One region of the Rheinheimera sp. MM224 genome, then DNA from elsewhere that is predicted to be linked to it. Evidence: predicted binding sites of a transcription regulator. Region 1 holds the regulator's gene; the other holds the start of a gene.
What was found. The regulator FNR, encoded in region 1, switches genes on or off when oxygen is low (the NO sensors DNR and NnrR bind a similar motif). The targets are predictions, from matches to a motif close to TTGATNTANATCAA.
Positions count from the first base shown of each region.

Region 2: a site for FNR is predicted at 2,961-2,974, ahead of OM978_RS05030 (cytochrome ubiquinol oxidase subunit I). Genes of this name have one in related genera too.

Region 1 is NZ_OX352320.1:2,270,558-2,280,173, forward strand. Features, by position in the region: gene OM978_RS10690 (hypothetical protein) at 109-741, opposite strand; gene OM978_RS10695 (glucosaminidase domain-containing protein) at 968-1,828, shown strand; gene OM978_RS10700 (DUF2987 domain-containing protein) at 1,828-2,478, shown strand; gene OM978_RS10705 (DTW domain-containing protein) at 2,483-3,034, shown strand; gene ttcA (tRNA 2-thiocytidine(32) synthetase TtcA) at 3,067-3,990, opposite strand; gene uspE (universal stress protein UspE) at 4,252-5,184, opposite strand; gene fnr (fumarate/nitrate reduction transcriptional regulator Fnr) at 5,303-6,019, opposite strand; gene OM978_RS10725 (sulfite exporter TauE/SafE family protein) at 6,050-6,736, opposite strand; gene ccoS (cbb3-type cytochrome oxidase assembly protein CcoS) at 6,733-6,921, opposite strand; gene OM978_RS10735 (heavy metal translocating P-type ATPase) at 6,918-9,320, opposite strand; gene OM978_RS10740 (FixH family protein) at 9,323-9,616, opposite strand, start outside.
Region 2 is NZ_OX352320.1:1,068,589-1,078,204, reverse strand. Features, by position in the region: gene OM978_RS05045 (heavy metal translocating P-type ATPase) at 1-1,632, opposite strand, end outside; gene OM978_RS05040 (heavy-metal-associated domain-containing protein) at 1,818-2,018, shown strand; gene OM978_RS05035 (NAD-dependent epimerase/dehydratase family protein) at 2,049-2,858, opposite strand; gene OM978_RS05030 (cytochrome ubiquinol oxidase subunit I) at 3,103-4,653, shown strand; gene cydB (cytochrome d ubiquinol oxidase subunit II) at 4,655-5,791, shown strand; gene cydX (cytochrome bd-I oxidase subunit CydX) at 5,803-5,919, shown strand; gene cydD (thiol reductant ABC exporter subunit CydD) at 5,937-7,655, shown strand; gene OM978_RS05010 (amino acid ABC transporter ATP-binding/permease protein) at 7,652-9,286, shown strand.

The sequences.
Region 1 (9,616 bases):
AGTCACATAGGAACAACTATGCTCCTGGGGTCTCTGTCACTTGCCGCCTTGCTGCAACTCCAATTACTTAGGGTAGATAAAGCGCCTTCAAGGTTGTTTTAGTGATAGTTACTGGTTATCGCGCACTTCAATATCACCCACACCTACATTGGCTTCCAGTTCTTTTTTACCTTCGCCATGCAGCTGGCTTGAACTGGTGACCAACACCTGATCACGTTCATAGCGTCCTTTGCCACCTTTTATCGAGGTGTCACCTACACCAGCGTCCAGTTTAATGGAATCGAACAAGCTGGTATCAACGTCAATATCTACTTCACCCACGCCTAAATCGACATTGATATCCGAAGTCAGATCGTCAATTTCAACTGAGCCTACACCTAAGTTTAACGACACCGCCATATCGGCTGGCATAGTCACAGTCCAGTTTTGTTCTACGTCATCGTCATCTTCCAAATCGACTTTCAGTTTTAAGGTAGAACCATCGTCACGTATGCTGATTTGTGCATCGGATAAATCACTACTGCGGCCAAGCCAGTCTTCGTCTGGTTCAAGCTCAACCACTAAGCTGATTTCAGAGCCTTTAGATACTTTGACATTAATTTCACCAACCGGAACGTCCAGCACCAGTTTGCTGAAACTTTTAGCATCAATGGTCTTTTCCAGCACTTTGACGTCGTCCGCCATTGCAGTTGTTGCAGATAAAGCCATCACCAGGGCAGAAATTAAACTAAGTTGACGCATGTTATTCTCCTTTTTTCATTGTTATAGCAGAGTATGCAGTTTTCTTGCCATTTAATTTTCCATTTAAAAACATGGCCTTATGTAATGGGTGGTGATGCTGCCTCATCATTTCGGCCATTTTGTGGTCGAAACTACCACCAGATCTGGTTAGAATACGCGCCATTGTGGTCTCGCTGATATCAATAGCAGTGGTGGGATCGGATAAAAGGCGAAATCAGGGTATCGCATGAAAAAAACAGAACAGAGCTTTTGGTTGGTGTTATGGGTGGTCGTGCTTTATGCCGTAGCTTACCCATGGCTAAAGCCTGCTCCTGTGGAAGACATTGCTTCATTAGCTGATTGGCAAATGCCGTCAAAGCTGGAAGCACTGGATGCAGCTGATCAACGTAAGTTGTTAAAACGACTGGCTTATCCTGTCGCTATGCCAGAGTTGTTGCCTGTCCCTGACTTTGAACAATACAAAGATGTGGTAGAGAAGAAAAAGGCATTTTTTGACTACTTATTGCCTTTTATTGAACGCGAAAACGCCAGGTTATTGCATATTCGCCAGCAAATCATTGAAGTCCAGCAGAAGCTGCAACAACAAGAACTGACAGTGGAAGAGTATGCCTTTATTTATAGTTTGTACGACGAGTTCAAATTAGATTACCCGGACGTTGATGCTGAAGGCTTTCGTTTGCTGTTAAGCCGTGTCGATGCCATACCTGCTGATTTAGTCTTGATCCAGGCAGCGAAAGAATCAGGCTGGGGTAGCAGTCGTTTCGCTCTAGAAGCTTATAATTTCTTTGGCCAGTGGTGCTTTAAAGCCGGTTGTGGTGTAGTGCCACAAAAACGCAGCGCAGGAAAATACCATGAAGTCGCAGTATTTCCTCATGTGGCTGCTGCTATTAATAGTTACTTTTATAACCTCAACACTTTTTATGTGTATGAAGATTTACGTCAACTCAGAGCAAAACGCCGCGCTGAAGGCGAAGTAGCCGGGCATCATCTGGTGACAGGGTTGAGCCGGTATTCAGAGCGTGGACTGGACTATGTCAAAGAAATCCACACCATGCTTAAAGCCAATACTAAACATATAGACAGCTAATGATGAAACCTTATGTTCTGGCCAGCCTGCTGGTTGCTTTTAGTGGTTCAGCTGTGGCTGATACCGTATTTAATTACGATGGCTTTTACTCCCGGATGAAAAAGAGTGAAAAGGTCGAGTTCAGCGATATTACGCTGGCTTTTATACTGCAAAAAGCCGGCACCACTGAAGTCTGTACTGTGGATAAAGCATTAATCACTACAGATATTTCTGAAGCTCCTTTAACTATTGCTGGCAACGGTGAACTGATGCTGCCTTTTGACGAGATGCTGAATGTACAAAAAGCGCTGATCGTTTTAAAGCAGCCTGAAGGGGCTGCAGCTTGTGATTTAAACTTTAAGCTGCGCAGTAAGATGCCTGTGCCGCAACAAGCGACTGTGGCTCAGCTGCGTAAATTACAGGGCCAGTTTGATGAGCTTTTGGATTCATTGGCAGGTTGGGGCAAATACTGGTTACCTGATGTCTCAGGTCTAACTGTGCATTTTGCCTCAGAAGTGGTGGCGCAAAGCTCTGATGCAGCTTTGAGTCAGCAGCTGTTGTGTGAGCAAAACCGTTGTCGACTCTTTTTACCGGCGACATTAGCTGATACTGCAACAGTACAGTTTTCTAAAGTGCCGGATCACGCTACACCTTTATTACTGCAGCCTTAATTCGATGACGGAGTTGGTGCTTTATCTGCTGACCCACAGCAGGGAGTTACAGAAAAGCACCAACACCGGCGCTTTAGTGGTGCAGGCGCTCTCCGCTTCACTAAAGATCAGGGTTGAGGTGATTGAATGGCAGCGCAAAGCCGCTGATCAAAGGTTGTTAGTTTTATCTGAGAAGCAGCAACTGGGTTTAGTGTATCCCTTGCAAGCGGATACAGCTCAAGCCTGTTATCTGCTGCAGCAGGGCCAGTATCAAGCTCAAAATCCCGCTGCTTTTACAGAGCTGCCTACTCGTCAGAATGGATCTATCAAGCACTGGGTTTTGTTGGATGCAACCTGGCAGGAAGCGGCTAAAATGCTCAGACAAAGCCCTTATTTGCGGTCTTGTTACCGCCTTGCGCTCAAACCTGATACGCCATCTGTGTATGCACTACGCCGTAATCAAAGGGACGGGGCCTTGTGCACAGCAGAAGTGGTGATGGAACTGCTGCAGCAAACAGGATTCGAAAATGAAAAAGAGCAGCTGATGCTGCTCTTTCAAGAATTTAATAAGCGCTAATGATGGCGCGCGGGATGGGATAAACCCATCCCCTACAGTAGTTCAACAAATTGTACTTTGTCAGCTGCAGGTTCGTCTTCATCCTGCAATAAGCCAACTGGCACTTTTGGTACATCAGGTTTATCAAAGGCCATATCGCCTTCAATAGCTAAAGGGCTATCTTTACTGATGCCGGCAAAATCAAATAAATTTCTGTCAATCATGTGAGAGGGCACAATATTCTGCATGGCCTGGAACATGGTTTCGATACGGCCAGGGAAACGTTTATCCCAGTCCTGCAGCATTTCTTTCACCACCTGACGCTGCAAACCATCCTGCGAGCCACATAAGTTACAAGGAATGATCGGGAACTCACGGGCAACCGAATACTTTTCAATGTCTTTTTCACGACAATAAGCCAGAGGGCGGATCACTATATGTTCGCCATTGTCGCTGATCAGCTTAGCCGGCATAGATTTCATCTTGCCGCCGTAGAACATGTTTAAAAACATGGTTTCAATCATGTCGTCGCGGTGATGGCCCAATGCAATTTTTGTGGCGCCCAACTCTTTGGCTGTGCGGTATAAAATGCCCCGGCGCAGGCGTGAGCATAAAGAGCAGGTGGTTTTGCCTTCAGGAATTTTGTCTTTAACAATAGAGTAGGTGTCTTCAGTCACTATCTGAAAATCCACACCAATACGAGTTAAATAGCCAGGCAGAACATCGGCTGGAAAGCCCGGTTGTTTCTGGTCAAGATTCACCGCCACTATGGAAAACTGAATAGGGGCAGATTGTTGTAAATTCAGCAGAATATCCAGCAGGGTATAACTGTCTTTGCCGCCGGACAAACACACCATCACCTTGTCGCCTTCTTCAATCATATTAAAGTCGGCAATAGCCTGACCTACGCCACGGCGCAGGCGTTTGTGTAATTTGTTCAGGTTATATTGTGCTTTGGCTTCTGCTGCATGTGACATAAAACAACGACCCTACGGAAAAATGGCGCGTAGTATAACCAACTACGCGCCACCTTTATATACCCGTCGCACTTGAAGCTGCAGCTTTGTTGACTGCGCGCTCTCGCCCCAGTCACCTATTCGATAGGTCAGCTTTGCTCTCTGGCGAGCATCCGCCTCATTCCATAGACACATAGGACTACTATGCTCCTGGGGTCTCATGCACTTGTCTCCTCCCTGCAACTCCAATTACTTGCGTATAGCTATGGAGCTGGTGGGAATTTAATGTTTTGCCAGTGGGCAAACAAAACCTGCAGGTTTTACCGCCAAAACATCACAGTCAAGTCTGTCTATCACATGCTCTGCTGTATTGCCGATAATAGCGGCTGATAAACCAGTGCGCCCTATAGTGCCTATCACCACCATTTCGGCGTCCAGTTGTTGGGCTAATTTGGGGATCACATCTTCTGGCATGCCTTCGAGTACATGAGTCTGAGCCGAAGGTAGTTCAAATTCCAACGCCAGCTTTTGCACGGCCTCCAGATGGTGAGTTTTCATCGTCTGGTTGTATTCCTGCGGATTAAATTCAGGAATTTCAATGGCAATATTCACAGGCGTACCCGGGAAGGCATTAACCAGCTGCACTTTGCCATTCAGCAGCGCTGCCAATTGTTTGGATTGCTGAATAATACGCTGGTTCAGCGAACTGTGATGTGTTTGCTCACTGCCAGCATTGACCGCAGCTACTATATTGCCATGTTCAGGCCATTCATGATCTTTGACCAGTAATACAGGGCAAGGGCATTTGCGCAAAATATGCCAGTCGGTTGGGGTGAATATCATGGATTTGAGCACATCGTGATCGTGTGTGCCTTTGATCACCAGACTGTATTCTTTTTCCAGCACAGCCTGCACTATGGCTTCAAAAGGCCTGTTATGCCAAACCACCTGAATATCAATGTTCAGACCTTGCTCCCTGTAGTCTGCAATCAGTTCGCTGATCCAGAGTTCACGGTCGTTAATCACAGCCTGGCGCATAGACTCACGCTCTTCGCCGGATAACATGGTGGTCATCTCGTAAGAAAAGTCGTAAATAGACAAAAAAGCCGTCAGTTGACAGTTTTGCAGTTTGGCCAGTTCAACAGCCCGGGTCAGGGCTTTTTGTTCAGCCACTGAAGGGTCTAGTACTACCAGTACTTTAGGATATAAGGTCATATCATGCTCCTGCTAAGCTAAGGCTTACCCTGTAAGTGTAGCCAAGGTAGCGAAGGTAGGCTGATAAGTCCTTGTGCTGGATCAACAAAACCCTTGTTACTGTGGGTCTGTTGATCTGTCAGCGAGCTATAGCGGAACCACCAGCCAGTTTACTTAACGCATCCGGATCGCTGATACAAATCAGCTTGCCATCCACGTGTATTAAGTCGTCCTTATGGAATCGACCTAATAAACGGCTAATAGTTTCAACCGTCAGGCCTAAATAGTTACCTATTTCACCCCTGGTCATACTTAAACGGAATTCTTTTTTGGAAAAACCACGATTTGCGAAACGTTGTGCCAGATTAGTTAAAAAGGCTGCCAGCTTTGCTTCAGCGTTTTTACGGTTCAATAACAACAACATTTGTTGATCGCCGCTGATATCCTGACTCATCAGGCGCATCATCTGCTGACGCAGTTTTGGCAGTTCTCCCATCAGCTGATCCATCTGATTGTAGGGAATTTCACAAACCATAGCGGTTTCCAGTGCCTGAGCAAAACTTGGGTGTTGTTGCTCACCTATGGCGTCAAAACCTATCACGTCACCAGGTAAATGAAAGCCGGTAATTTGTTCTTCACCGGATTCAGTTAAGGTGAAAGTTTTAAAAGAACCGCTACGCACCGCATACAAAGAGTGCAGGGCTGTACCAGCTTCTATCAAAAAGTCGCCTTTGTGCAGAGGTTTTTTGCGTTCGATAATATCGTCCAACGTGTCCAGTTCGGCATTATTTAATGTAAAAGGCAGGCAAAGCTGACTAAAACCGCAATGTTGGCAACTTAAATTTGAACCGGACATAAGGTATTCCTTTTTGACGACTTCCCCAGCTTAGAAAAGTCGCGGCGCTAATGCAATAGCTATAGTGTAAAGTGCATACAAGGCCAGTAATAGAGCCGCACTGGCTCTGACCCAATGTTTATTTTTAAATCGACTCAGGCTACGGGCAAAACTGCCGACCGCCAGCATAGCAGGTAAGGTACCAAGGCCAAAAGCACACATCAGTAGTGCACCTTGCAAGGCACTGCCGCTGGCCAGACTCCAGCCTAAACTGCTGTACACCAGACCACAAGGTAAAAACCCCCAACATAGACCATAAGCTAAGGCTTTTGGGCTGCTATCCAGAGGCAACAACGCTTTGGAGAATGGTTGTATTCTGCGCCATAAAGCCGATCCCTGTTTTTCAAGAAAGGTTAACGCAAACCACAAACGAGCGACGTAAAAGGCCATCAGTAACAGCATCAAACCCGCCAGTAACTTCAGCCAGAATAAACTGATGCCAAGTTTTACCAGCACTGCTGCACCAAAAGCCCCGGTCAATGCTCCCAACAGGCTATAGGTTGTTAAACGACCCAGGCTGAGCATCAGCTGAAGTCTGAGTTGCTGTAACAGATTTAATTGAGGCATAGAAAGTTGCAACGCACTGGCTATACCGCCGCACATCACCAGGCAGTGACTACTGCCTAAAAAACCTATGCTCAGGGCAGCAAGTAGGTTAAGCGTAAGTTCTGGACTCATTGTGGAGGTTGTTTATCCGGATCCGCTTCAGGTTTTACGGCTTTGTTGTTTTCTTCAAACAAGATGCTCATGCCTTCCTTGTTTAAATCATCAAACTGGCGGCTGCGCACTGCCCAGAAAAAGATGCCCAGCCCAATACAGACAAAAAGTATGGCGATGGGGATCAGCACATAAATAATACTCATGCTTTAAGTAACCTCAGGGAATTAGACACCACTAAAATAGAACTGAACGACATTCCGATGACTGCAATATAAGGCGACACAAACCCCATCACGGCGAGTGGAATAATCACCAGATTATAACCTACTGCCCACCACAGATTTTGTTTTACGATACGTTGCGCCAGTAAAGCACCTTCAATCAGTTCTTGTACTAAATTCAAATCATTATGCAGTAATACCACATCGGCCTGGTTTTTGGATAAATCAGTGCCTGAATCCAGTGCGACAGACACATGGGCGGCATGAAAACAAGGACTGTCATTAATGCCATCACCTAACATCAGTACCTTATCGCCTTTTGCCACGGCCTGGCGAATATGTTCAACTTTTTGCTCTGGACTACAACCTTTAAAGACCTGATCAAACTGCAATTGCTGCTGTACTTCTTCCACTTGAGCAGAAGAATCGCCTGTTAGCATCGACACACCCAAGCCGCGTTGTTTTAACGCTTTAACAAGAGCTGGAACTTCAGGACGTAAAGCGTCTGACAGTTTGACGGAGAACACCAGTTGATTATTGATACTGCAACAGACGGCGGCATCAGTTTCAGCTTGTACGCCACAAAATGCAGCGCTGCCGACTTTTACATCAGCGCTTGTTCCATCATGTAGTACCCAGCGTGCTGATAAGCCAGAACCTACATGCACCTGCACCTGTTCAACTTTGAGCTGGTGTTTGAAGTCAGTGGTCAGATAACCCGAAAAGGCTTTGGCTATAGGATGCTCAGAATAAGTTTCAATGCGGGCAATAAGCGCTAACAGAGTAGCTTCGCTATACGCTGTGCCATGCAACTGAGTGTGCTGAATACTAAAACGGCCCTGCGTCAGACTACCGGTTTTGTCCAGAAAAATGGAATTGAGTTGTGGCAATATTTCCAGCACTTGCTGATTCTTGATCAAAATACCTTTGCGGTTCAAACGGGCTAAAGCACAGGTAATGGCAGTAGGTGTAGCCAAGGTTAAAGCGCAAGGGCAGGTGGCTACTAAGACAGATAAAGTCACCCAAAAAGCTCGGTCTTGATCCAGCCAGAAATACCAGAGTAAAAAAGTAGCAAAAGCGATAATCAACAAGCGCTGGATAAAGAAGCGTGCCAGTTTAGTGGTTTTTTCTACAATCTGCGGTTTCTGGTTCAGAGTTTGTTGCTGCAGTTCGATGATTTGGCCTAAACGTGAGTGGGCAAGCGCCTGATGCACTGTCACTTTCAGTACGCCATCATGGTTAATGCTGCCAGCCATTACGGTATCGCCGGCAGCTTTGTTCACCGCCTTGTATTCGCCGGTTAACATCGATTCGTCCACCGAACTTTGCCCCGACAACACTACGCCATCAGCAGCTATAGTTTCACCAGCCTGAACCAGAATGATTTGGCCTGCTTCTAAACGACGGGCCGAGGTAGGAACCAGTTCATCACCTTCCACCAGCCTGGCGGATACCGGCATGATTTTTAATAAATTTCCGGTGGCAGCCCGGGCTTGTGCTCTGGCGCGGAATTCAAAAAACTTACCCAGCTGCAGTAAAAATACAAACATACAGACGGATTCAAAATACACTTCGCCTGTATCGAATACAGTGGCATATGCGGACGCTATAAAGGTATAAAATACCGCCAGCGTCACAGGCACATCCATATTTAGTTCGCGGCCTTTGATAGCCCGCCAGGCGCTTAAAGTAAAAGGTTTAGCGCTGTAAAACACCACTGGGGAGGTCAGCAGTAAACTAATCCAACGTAAATAGCCTTCGAATTCGGGATCTATACCAGTGTACTCGCCAAAATACAGGCCAAAGGCCAGCATCATCACCTGCATACTCATAATGCCGGATACGGCGAGACGTTTTAAAAAGCGACGCAATTCGGCTTGCTGAACGGCTTCTTCCTGATCGGCCATAAAAGGCGAAGCCTGATAACCAAGCTTGTTGATACTATTGAGTAAATCACTGAGCTTAAGTTGTTTCACATCCCAATTGACCACACAACGTGCTGTGCTGGAGTTGACGCTGACGCTTTTAATAGCCGGATTTTTTTGTAGTTGTTTTTCAATCAGCCAGGCACAAGCGGCACAACTGATGCCCGCTATGGACAACTCAATCTGGGTTTGGTCTGCTTTATGTTGAGTCAGGTCAGAGAGTACTTCGGCGCTGTCATAATTAACCAGTTGTAATTGATCTGGCACAAGCTGGGCTTTGCTGGCTGGGGCAGTACGAAATTTATAATAATCGCCAAGACCCTGGTCGATAATGGTTTCAGCTACAGCTAAGCAACCAGGGCAACAAAATTGCCGTGGTTGTTGCTCTATGCTAAGGGTAAAGTCTGAACCAGCCGGTATGGCTTCATTGCAGTGAAAACAGCCTGTATACGACACTGTTAATATCCCAGTTTAAATTCACCTTGTTGTGGCAGCATAGCGCTCGCCCGTAATTTCCAGTCTTTGTGTTCATCTGATACCACCAGATTCCATTTACCTTCCAGCGTCTTAGGTAAAGTGGCGACATACAGATTTTCGCCGCTACGCTCTGCGGTAACGACAAAATCATTGGCTGCGATAGTGTTATGGAAAAACTCCAGCGACAGGTGCTGACCTAAGGTTTTATTCTGTTCAAACCTTACTATCACCTGATTGGCTGCAATCAAAGTGCTGGCATGTAAATTACGTAATTC
Region 2 (9,616 bases), 1.2 Mb from region 1:
ACAAAATAGCGCCAATAACCTATAACTTTCATCATCTTGCTGCTCCGCCAACCAGGACACTGATGAGCCAGCGGTTTGGATTTGATCCTGCGGCAACTCCAAGCTAAGTTGCTGCATCCAGTGGCTGCTACCTAGCACTAAACTATGCACACCGATTTTACCCTGAACACCTTTGCCTGCCACCACCTGAAACTGTTCTGTTTCCACGGCTTTAACCTGATGTTCAGTGGCATAACGGAGCAAAGCTGCAGCTAATGGATGCTCACTGTGTTGCTGCAAGGACGCAGCCCATTGCAATAATTCAGGCTCATCCACAAAAGTACTAAATTGCTGCAGCACCGGTTTTCCTTGCGTTAAAGTGCCGGTTTTGTCAAACACCACCAGCGTGACTGCTTGAGCCTGCTCTAAAGCTGTAGCATCTTTAATCAGAATACCTGAGCGCGCCGCTGAACCTGTACCAGCCATAATAGCGGCAGGTGTTGCTAAGCCAAGAGCACAAGGACAGGCAATCACCAGCACAGCTACCGCATTTAAAATACCTGCCACCCAGTCGTCAGTCATAAAACCCCAGCCCAATAAGGTGACTAGAGCAATGATCAATACAGCAGGTACAAAGATGGCACTAATTTTATCCACCAGCGCCTGCACTGGCGCCTTCGCTCCTTGTGCCTGCTCTACCAATTGAATAATACGGGACAAAGTAGATTCAGCTCCGACAGCTGTCGCTCTGATGTGCAATACCCCATCCAGATTGACAGAGCCCCCAGTCACTTTATCAGCCAGTGTTTTACTGACAGGCACAGACTCACCGCTTATCAGCGCTTCATCGACATGGCTTTGGCCTTGCTCAACCAAAGCATCAACAGGAATTCGTTCACCAGGTTTTACTAACACTAAATCACCTTGTTGCACAGACTCTGCTTTTACTTGCACCCACTGGCCGCTTTGAAACAAAGTTGCCACAGCAGGTTTTAAATGTTCCAGCGCCCTTAATGCATCGGTAGTGCGTTTTTTTGCTTTGTGTTCCAGATATTTACCTAAAAGCACCAGGCTTAATACCGCACTGCTACTCTCAAAATACAGGTGGGGAGCGCCGTGTTGCCCATGCTGCGCATTAAAACTCCACCATAAATACAACGACAAGCCGTAAGCGGCGCTGGTGCCAATTGCCACTAACAGATCCATAGTGCCGCTGCCGGCTTTGAGTGCGGCCCAGCCTGCTTTATAAAAACGCGCGCCAAAATAAAACTGTACTGGAGTTGCAAGCAACCATTGCCAAAAGGACGGTAACATCCAGTCCACACCAAACAACAAGCCAAACATCGGCAGGACCAAAGGCAAGGTAAGCACTATGCTTGCAACCACAGACCACCATTCTTGCTGATAAAACCTAGTTTCTGTTGTTGGGGTCTCTGCTTTTTCTTCCGGCAAACTGGCCTGATAACCAGCCTTTTCGACTGCAGCTATCAGTTGTTGTGGCACAAGTGAAAGGCCGCTGACCGTTGCTGTTTCACTGGCAAGATTAACACTCGCCTGCTCTACACCGCTGACCTTTGCTAAAGCTTTTTCAATGCGGCCCACACAGGAAGCACAGCTCATTCCGTCGATATTCAGTTGGATCTGTTCAGACATACCATGACTCCAGACAAAAAAAGGTGCAATGACCTGACAGCAATAAGGCTAAAGCTTACCCTTAGGGTAAGGTCAACGAAAAAATTCAAATAATGAGCTTTAACGAACAGTGCTTGACCTTACCACGGGACAAGCTTGCACCATGTTCGCGAACTCACAAAGAGCAGCAAAAAAGGAAAGACGTAATGAAAGTACAATTGAAAGTTACAGGCATGAGCTGTAACCACTGCATCAGCATGGTGAATAAAGCCGTAGCAAAATTGCAGGCTAATGCCAAAGTGGCGGTTGACTTAGCACAGCAGCAAGTGAGTATTGAAAGCGATTTGGCAGCAGAGGATATTATCGCAGCACTGGATGAAGCCGGTTACCCGGCTACAGAGCTTTAACTTTGCAGTAACTTTGGTTTAGCCAAAAACTCAACTACAAAAAGGTAAAGCAGCCAAAGCAGACTCAAACTGGTAGCTAAAACCAACAATAGTCTGAGATTTTGCACTGATCACTCTGCGGCTTTGTGTTGATATGCTTTTAGACTCAAATACCGGAGCGGGCAGAGAAGCCAGTTCACAGGCCGTCAGATAAAATTCAGCTTTAGAACAAAATTGCGGACTGGATAAGTTATACAACTCTGGCCATAACTGCTGCTGGACTATGACTGATACTGCGGCACAAATATCGCTGCTATGTACCATATTCACCGCAACATCAGCAGCACCAGCTTGCTTGCCAGATAAAAACCGCGCCGGATGACGGCCTGGACCAATTAAGCCAGCCAGACGTAAAGTGCAGCAAGGCACCGCGGCTGTTAATAATTGCTCGCCCACAGCCAGCAATTCAATACGTGGATCGGCCAATTGTAACTGGCTTTGTTCGTTCACATCGCCTGAAAGACCTTCATAGATGCCAGTACTGCTTAAATGAATGCAAGCCACAGAGCCTAACTGCTTCATCAAAGTAGCTAGCTGAGCTACAGCTCTGGTGTAGCTCTCACCGTCGGAGCGGCTGGCTGGAACTGTGCAGATAATCAGGGCGTCTTTAAATAAAGTCTCCAGTGCTGCTGTAGGCCTTACAGATTGTCCTAAATCCAACACAAAATGACCAAATTGCTCAGTCACAGCAGAAGATTTAGTGGCACTGCGGCTGCTGAGCCATAGCTCATGCCCGTCTGCTTTGAGCTGTGTCGCCAGCTGAGTTCCTAGCCAACCTGCACCTATGACCAATATTTTCATACCTGAACCTTCACAATCCTGATGTAGATTTTGATAGTAACAGAATACTAACTGCGATTTTTATCAAATTTTCTACTATTTAAACCAGATCACAGATTTTTATTGATCAGCGTCAACACAGCAGACAGACAAAAGACATAGTTTAGTGTTCACATCATGCTGATGTATGAGTTTTAGCTACTGACTGCTGTTTTAACCAAAATAACAGACCAGGCCCACAGTTCCAGATGGAGGAGCAATCCGAATGGATGTTGTAGAACTATCACGGTTACAGTTTGCCGCTACGGCAATGTATCACTTCTTATTTGTGCCCTTAACTTTGGGTATGACCTTCCTGCTGGCCATTATGGAGTCAGTCTATGTTATGACAGGTAAAGAAATTTACCGTGATATGACTAAATTCTGGGGCAAATTGTTTGCTATTAACTTCGCTTTAGGGGTGACCACAGGCATAGCGATGGAATTCCAGTTTGGTACCAACTGGTCTTATTATTCGCATTATGTGGGTGACATCTTTGGCGCACCTTTGGCCATTGAAGGCCTGATGGCATTTTTCCTTGAATCCACCTTAGTGGGTCTGTTCTTTTTTGGTTGGGACAGACTGACCAAAGTGCAGCATTTAACTGTGACCTGGCTGGTGGCTTTAGCCTCTAATTTGTCGGCGCTGTGGATTTTAATCGCTAACGGCTGGATGCAACACCCCATAGGCGCAGAATTTAATTTTGAAACCATGCGAATGGAAATGGTCAGCTTTAGCGAAGTGGTGTTTAACCCTGTCGCGCAAGTTAAGTTTGTCCATACCGTCTCTGCAGGTTATGTCACAGGCGCTATGTTTGTGCTGGCCATTTCGGCCTGGTATATGCTCAAAGGCCGCGATTTAGCTTTTGCCCGCCGTAGTTTTGCTATCGCATCCGCTTTTGGTTTGGCCAGTGTGTTGTCTGTCATTGTATTAGGCGACGAGTCGGGTTATGAGCTGGGTGATGTACAAAAAGTAAAACTGGCTGCAGTAGAAGCTGAGTGGGAAACCCAAAAAGCACCAGCAGATTTTACCCTTTTCGGCATCCCGAATGAAGAAACCCAAACCACTGACTATGCACTGAAAATCCCTGGCGCTATGGGCTTGATAGCCACCCGCTCTTTGGATAAAGAAGTCACAGGGCTTGCAGAGCTAAAAGACATTCACCGCCAGCGTATTCTCAATGGTCAGACTGCCTATGGCCTGCTGAAGAAACTGCGCGCTGGTGAAAAAACGCCTGAAAATATCGCAGCCTTTAACTTAGTAAAAAATGACTTAGGTTATGGCCTGCTGTTAATGGCTTACACAGACGATCCTGTCAATGCCACTGCAGAACAGGTGGAACAAGCAGTACAAAACAGTATCCCTAAAGTGGCCCCACTGTTCTGGTCTTTCCGTGTGATGGTCGCTGCAGGCTTTATTATGCTGCTGGTGTTTGCTTTGTCTTTTTATCACAGCGCCAAACGCACACCAGAAAAACCACGCTGGTTACTCAAAGCTGCACTGTTTTCGTTACCTCTGCCATGGATTGCCTGTGAAGCCGGTTGGTTTGTCGCTGAATACGGCCGTCAGCCTTGGGCTGTGGGTGAAATATTACCCACTCATTTAGCGGCTTCCCAACTCAGTACCACAGAGATTTGGATCAGCTTATTGGCTATTACCGCGCTTTACACAGTATTTCTGATCATCGAAGTCTGGTTGATGCAGCATTTTGCCCGTAAAGGCCCTGCTTCTATCCACACAGGCAAGTATCACGGCGAACAGGCCCGGGAGGTTTAACATGGATTATGAATTTTTACGCTTTATCTGGTGGTTGCTGGTTGGCATCCTGCTGATTGGTTTTGCCGTAACAGATGGTTTTGATATGGGTGTAGGTGCGCTGCTCAAAGTGATAGGACGCGACGACACCGAACGCCGTATTTTGATTAATGCGGTAGCACCTCATTGGGATGGCAATCAGGTCTGGTTGATTACTGCAGGTGGTGCTTTATTTGCGGCCTGGCCGCCTGTCTATGCCACGGCTTTTAGTGGTTTTTACCTAGCGATGATGCTCACATTAGCAGCGCTATTTTTGCGCCCTATCGGCTTTGATTATCGTTCTAAGCTGGATAATGCCAAATGGCGCAGTAACTGGGACTGGGCATTAACAGCTGGTTCTGCCATACCCCCAATTATTTTTGGTGTGGCTTTTGGTAATCTGCTGCAAGGTGTGCCTTTCCACTTTGATGACCTGCTGCGGATTTACTATACAGGTTCATTCTGGGCTTTATTAAACCCCTTCGCCTTGCTGGTGGGTGTATTGAGTCTGCTGATGTTTATTAATCAGGGCGCTTGTTATCTGCAAATGAAAACCGAAGCACCATTACGTCAGCGGGCAGAAGCAGTGTCTTTAATCAGTGCAACTCTGGCCGCCGTACTGTTTGTAGTGGCAGGTATCTGGCTGGCTTCCGCAGGTATGGGCTATAAAGTGACTAGCCTGATCGATAGCAACGCTATTAACAGTGCTGTGACTAAAACAGTGGAAGTGAGCAGTGGCGCCTGGTTCAGCAATTATGAAACTTACCCGCTGTTATGGGTTTTCCCATTGCTGGGTGTAGCGGCTTTCCTGCTATCAGCCTTTTGCAGCAAACTAGCCAAAGGCTGGCAAGCTTTTGTTGCCTCTTCACTGGCCATCACAGGGGTGATTATGACCTGCGGCGTATCTATGTTCCCTTTTATTATGCCATCGAGCAGCATGCCAAATCACAGCCTGACCATGTGGGACGCCACCTCCAGTGAACTGACGTTAAAAATCATGTTTGTGGTGGCTTGTATTTTTGTGCCTATCATTTTGGGCTACACAGCCTGGTGTTACTGGAAAATGTGGGGCCGTTTAAACCGCAATTCTATTAGCGACAACACCCACTCATTGTATTAAGGAGCAGCTTTATGTGGTATTTCACCTGGATTTTAGGCGTGTTACTGGCCTGCTCTTTTGGCATCATCAATGCGATGTGGCTGGAGTTTAATGGCTACCCCGGCGAAGAGAACGAGCCATCAGAGTAGATAAGGATTTGATGCCTGTGCTGTCGTTGAGGCAATTAGTCCAGTCAGAAAAAAACCGCTTGTACCTTGCCATAGCGCTGGGTGCAGCGGCCTCTTTACTGATGATCTGGCAGTGTTGGTTGCTGGCAACTTTGTGCAATCTGGCTTTACACCAGCAATCAATTCCTCCCCCTTTGCTGCTGCATATTTTAGTGCTGTGGCTGCTGCGCCCTGTGCTGTTGGCAGCCAAAGATTTACTGGCGCTCTCTGCCAGTCAAACGCTACGTACTTCAATCCGCCATCAGTTACTTGGCATTATTAGTCAGGCTGGGCCACTGCGGCAGCGTATCGCCTCTGACGGTGATTTATCTACCCGTTTGCTGGAACAAGTCGACGCACTTGACCCATATATCAGCCGTTATTACCCACAGCTTTATCTGGTGCTGCTTTGCCCTTTGTTTATCTCTATAGCTGTGGCCAGTCAAAGTCTGCTGGCCGCCCTGCTGTTATTAGCCACAGCCCCACTTATTCCACTTTTTATGATTTTACTCGGCAAAAAAGCCGCAGAAGCCAGTCAGCAGCAAGTACAGGCTTTAGGTTTATTAGGCGGACGTTTTCTGGAGTTTTTACGCGGCGCCCAGCTTATCCGTCAATTACAAGCCGAACCCTTGGTATTGAACCGGCTTAACAACGCCAGTGAAGACTACAGAACGCGCACCATGTCGGTGTTAAGCAAAGCTTTTTTATCCGGCGCTGTGTTGGAGCTGTTTGCCTCTTTAGCCATAGCTTTAGTGGCCTTGTATCTGGGTTTAGGTCTACTTGGCGAGTTGCCCTGGGCTAAAGCGCAAATTCCTGTGTCTTATCAACCTGCGCTGTTTATCTTATTGATGGCGCCTGAGTTTTATGCACCACTGCGACAATTGGGTGCGGATTATCATGCCAAAGCTCAGGCCGAAGCCGCTTTTAACAGTCTGGCACCTATCTGGGCTTTGCCTGTTTGTACAGGTGGCAACACCCCAGCCCCAACAGAGCCTGTCTGTATTGAGTTCCGGCACTTAAGCCAGTTGGGTTCAGAGCACAGACCTGCGTTACTCACAGATATTCAGGCGCAGGTTTTACCGGCGCAACGTATTGCTTTAATAGGCCCAAGTGGCGCAGGAAAAACCAGTCTGCTGGAGTCGTTATTAGGTTTTCAGCAACAGGATCAAGGCCAGATCTTGATTGGCGATCATGGGTTAACTGATTTGAATTTAACTCAGTGGCGACAGCAGCTGGTGTATTTATCTCAGCAAAGCCAGTGGTTAAGTGGCAGTTTGCGCAGCAATTTGCTGCTGGCCAACGCATCAGCGACAGAAGCTGAACTCAAACTGGTGTTACAACAGGCTTTTTGTGCCGACTTTGTCTTTGCTTTGCCTCAAGGCCTGGACACTGTACTTGCCGAGAGTGGCATTGGCTTATCGGGTGGGCAATTGCAGCGCCTGGCATTGGCCAGGGCTTTATTAAAACAAAGTTGGTGTTGGCTGCTGGATGAACCGGCTTCTATGTTGCCACCAGCACAACAGCAACTGTATTTTCAGCAGTTAGAGCAGTTAAGCCGCGGCAAAACTCTGCTGCTGGCGACTCATCAATTGCAGCATCTTAACTGGTTAGATCAGGTTTGGTTAATCAACCAGGGACAGATTATCGCCAAAGGCACAGTGGCAGAAATTCAGACGCATCCGCTGTATCAGGCTAGTTACCAGCAGGAAGTCGTATGAAAGATCAACTGAAACTCTCTGGTTTAATGCGCCCGCACTGGCGCTGGTGGTTGCTCAGTCTGGCGTTAGGAGCTTTAACCCTGGCCAGTATTATGGGGTTATTAACTGTCTCCGGCTGGTTTATTACTGCCTCCGCGTTAGCGGGTTTACAGCTTGCCAGCGCTGGCAGTTTTAACTATTTTGGCCCTGCAGCCCTTATCCGTTTTTTTGCCATCAGCCGCACCGCCAGCCGCTACTTTGAACGCCTGAGTTCACATAACGCCATCTTGTTATTGCTGCAACAATTACGGCTATGGTTTATGCGACGTTTTTTAGCCAGTAGCGTTCAACCTGATACTAAATCAGCCGATCTGTTGCAAAAACTTATCACCGACATAGACCGACTGGATCAATGGCCTTTGCGTGTGGTCGCTCCAGTGTTCTGGGCCTGCCTGATAAGTTCTGGCTGGCTAACAGCATTGTGGTTTTGGCAATCCGAACTGGCCCAGGTTGCCTTGGCATATCTCTGTGCCTTGCTATTAGTACCAGCTTGCGGTGTTGCATTCGGTTATCGACGGGCTTGTAGCTTAGTAGAACTGGCGTCCCAGCGCCGACAGGAATTACTGGAGCCTTTATCAGCTCTGACTATGTTGCAACTGCATCAGGGCTGGACAGCTTCAGAGCAACAATGGCAACAGACAGAACTGCAGTACCAAGACTTGTTATGGCGCCAGCAAGTGCTGGATTTGTGCTGTCAGTTTTTGCTATTTAGCGGTTTAGCGCTGATGAGTTTTCATTTGCTGATCACAGCTTTACCTTTAGCGGCAGGACAACAGATCAGTATTGCAGCCTTGGTGGCTATGCTGATGTCGACTTTGGCTTTAACAGAACTCTGGTTGCCACTGGCCACTTTGTATCGACATCTGGCGGAAAGCGCCATGGCAAAACAGAGGTTGAATCACATTCAGCCAGAAGCTCAAGCTGGCACTTGTACCCAGTTAACCGGGCCTTTAAGGCTTGAACTACAGCAACTTTATGCCGCCTATCCCGGAGCGTTGCAGCAAACTGAGCTTGTTAATTGCAGCTTAAAGGCCGGAGATCTATTGTGGCTGCAAGGACCATCCGGGGTGGGTAAATCAGCCTTATTATCGACTTTAGCTGGTTGGCTGCCGCCCTTGTCAGGCCAGATTTTGCTCAATGGTATGGAACTGCAGCTTTATACAGCATCAACTCAGCGGCAACATATTAGTTTGTTGTCGCAGCAAGTCAGCTTATTTAACATGACCCTGGCGGCTAATTTACGTCTGGCGAACCCAGAAGCCAGTGACGAAGATCTGCGGCAAAGCTTAGCAGAGGCTCAATTAGGTGATTGGCTGGCCACTTTACCACTGGGACTTGAAACCGAACTGGGTGAATACGGGGTTGCAGTTTCTGGCGGACAAGCCAGACGTATCGCCTTAGCACGCTTGTTGTTACAAAACAGCAGTATCCTTTTACTTGACGAGCCTTTAGTGGGCTTGGACCCAGACACAGCACATCAACTCATTCAGACCCTTCGTCGTCGCTGTCAGCAGCAAATTCTGATCATCGCCAGTCATCAGTCATTAGCTATTGACCCTGACTACTATCAACTTCACCTAAAGTTGTTGTAAATCAAACAAAAATATCAACCTTCTCCGTGCTTTTGGCTATGTTTAAAGCCACAGATTATGTTTTTTCACTTCAAATTTGAACGAAAATTTGATAAATATGAAAAAACTAGTAATTCAATTCGGCGAGTTGTATAATTCATGCGACAAAGGTTAATGCAATTGTAAAAAGGTACAACATCAAGTCAATAAAGTATGACAGGGATATCCGACCAGCAGCAGGGCCGCACACCTTATAGAAAACAAAAACTTAGTCAAGGTTGACTAGTGATTTTTAAACGGCCGAACCCCTTTGGCCTGCTCAAATGTAAAACACTATAAAATCGATAAGGA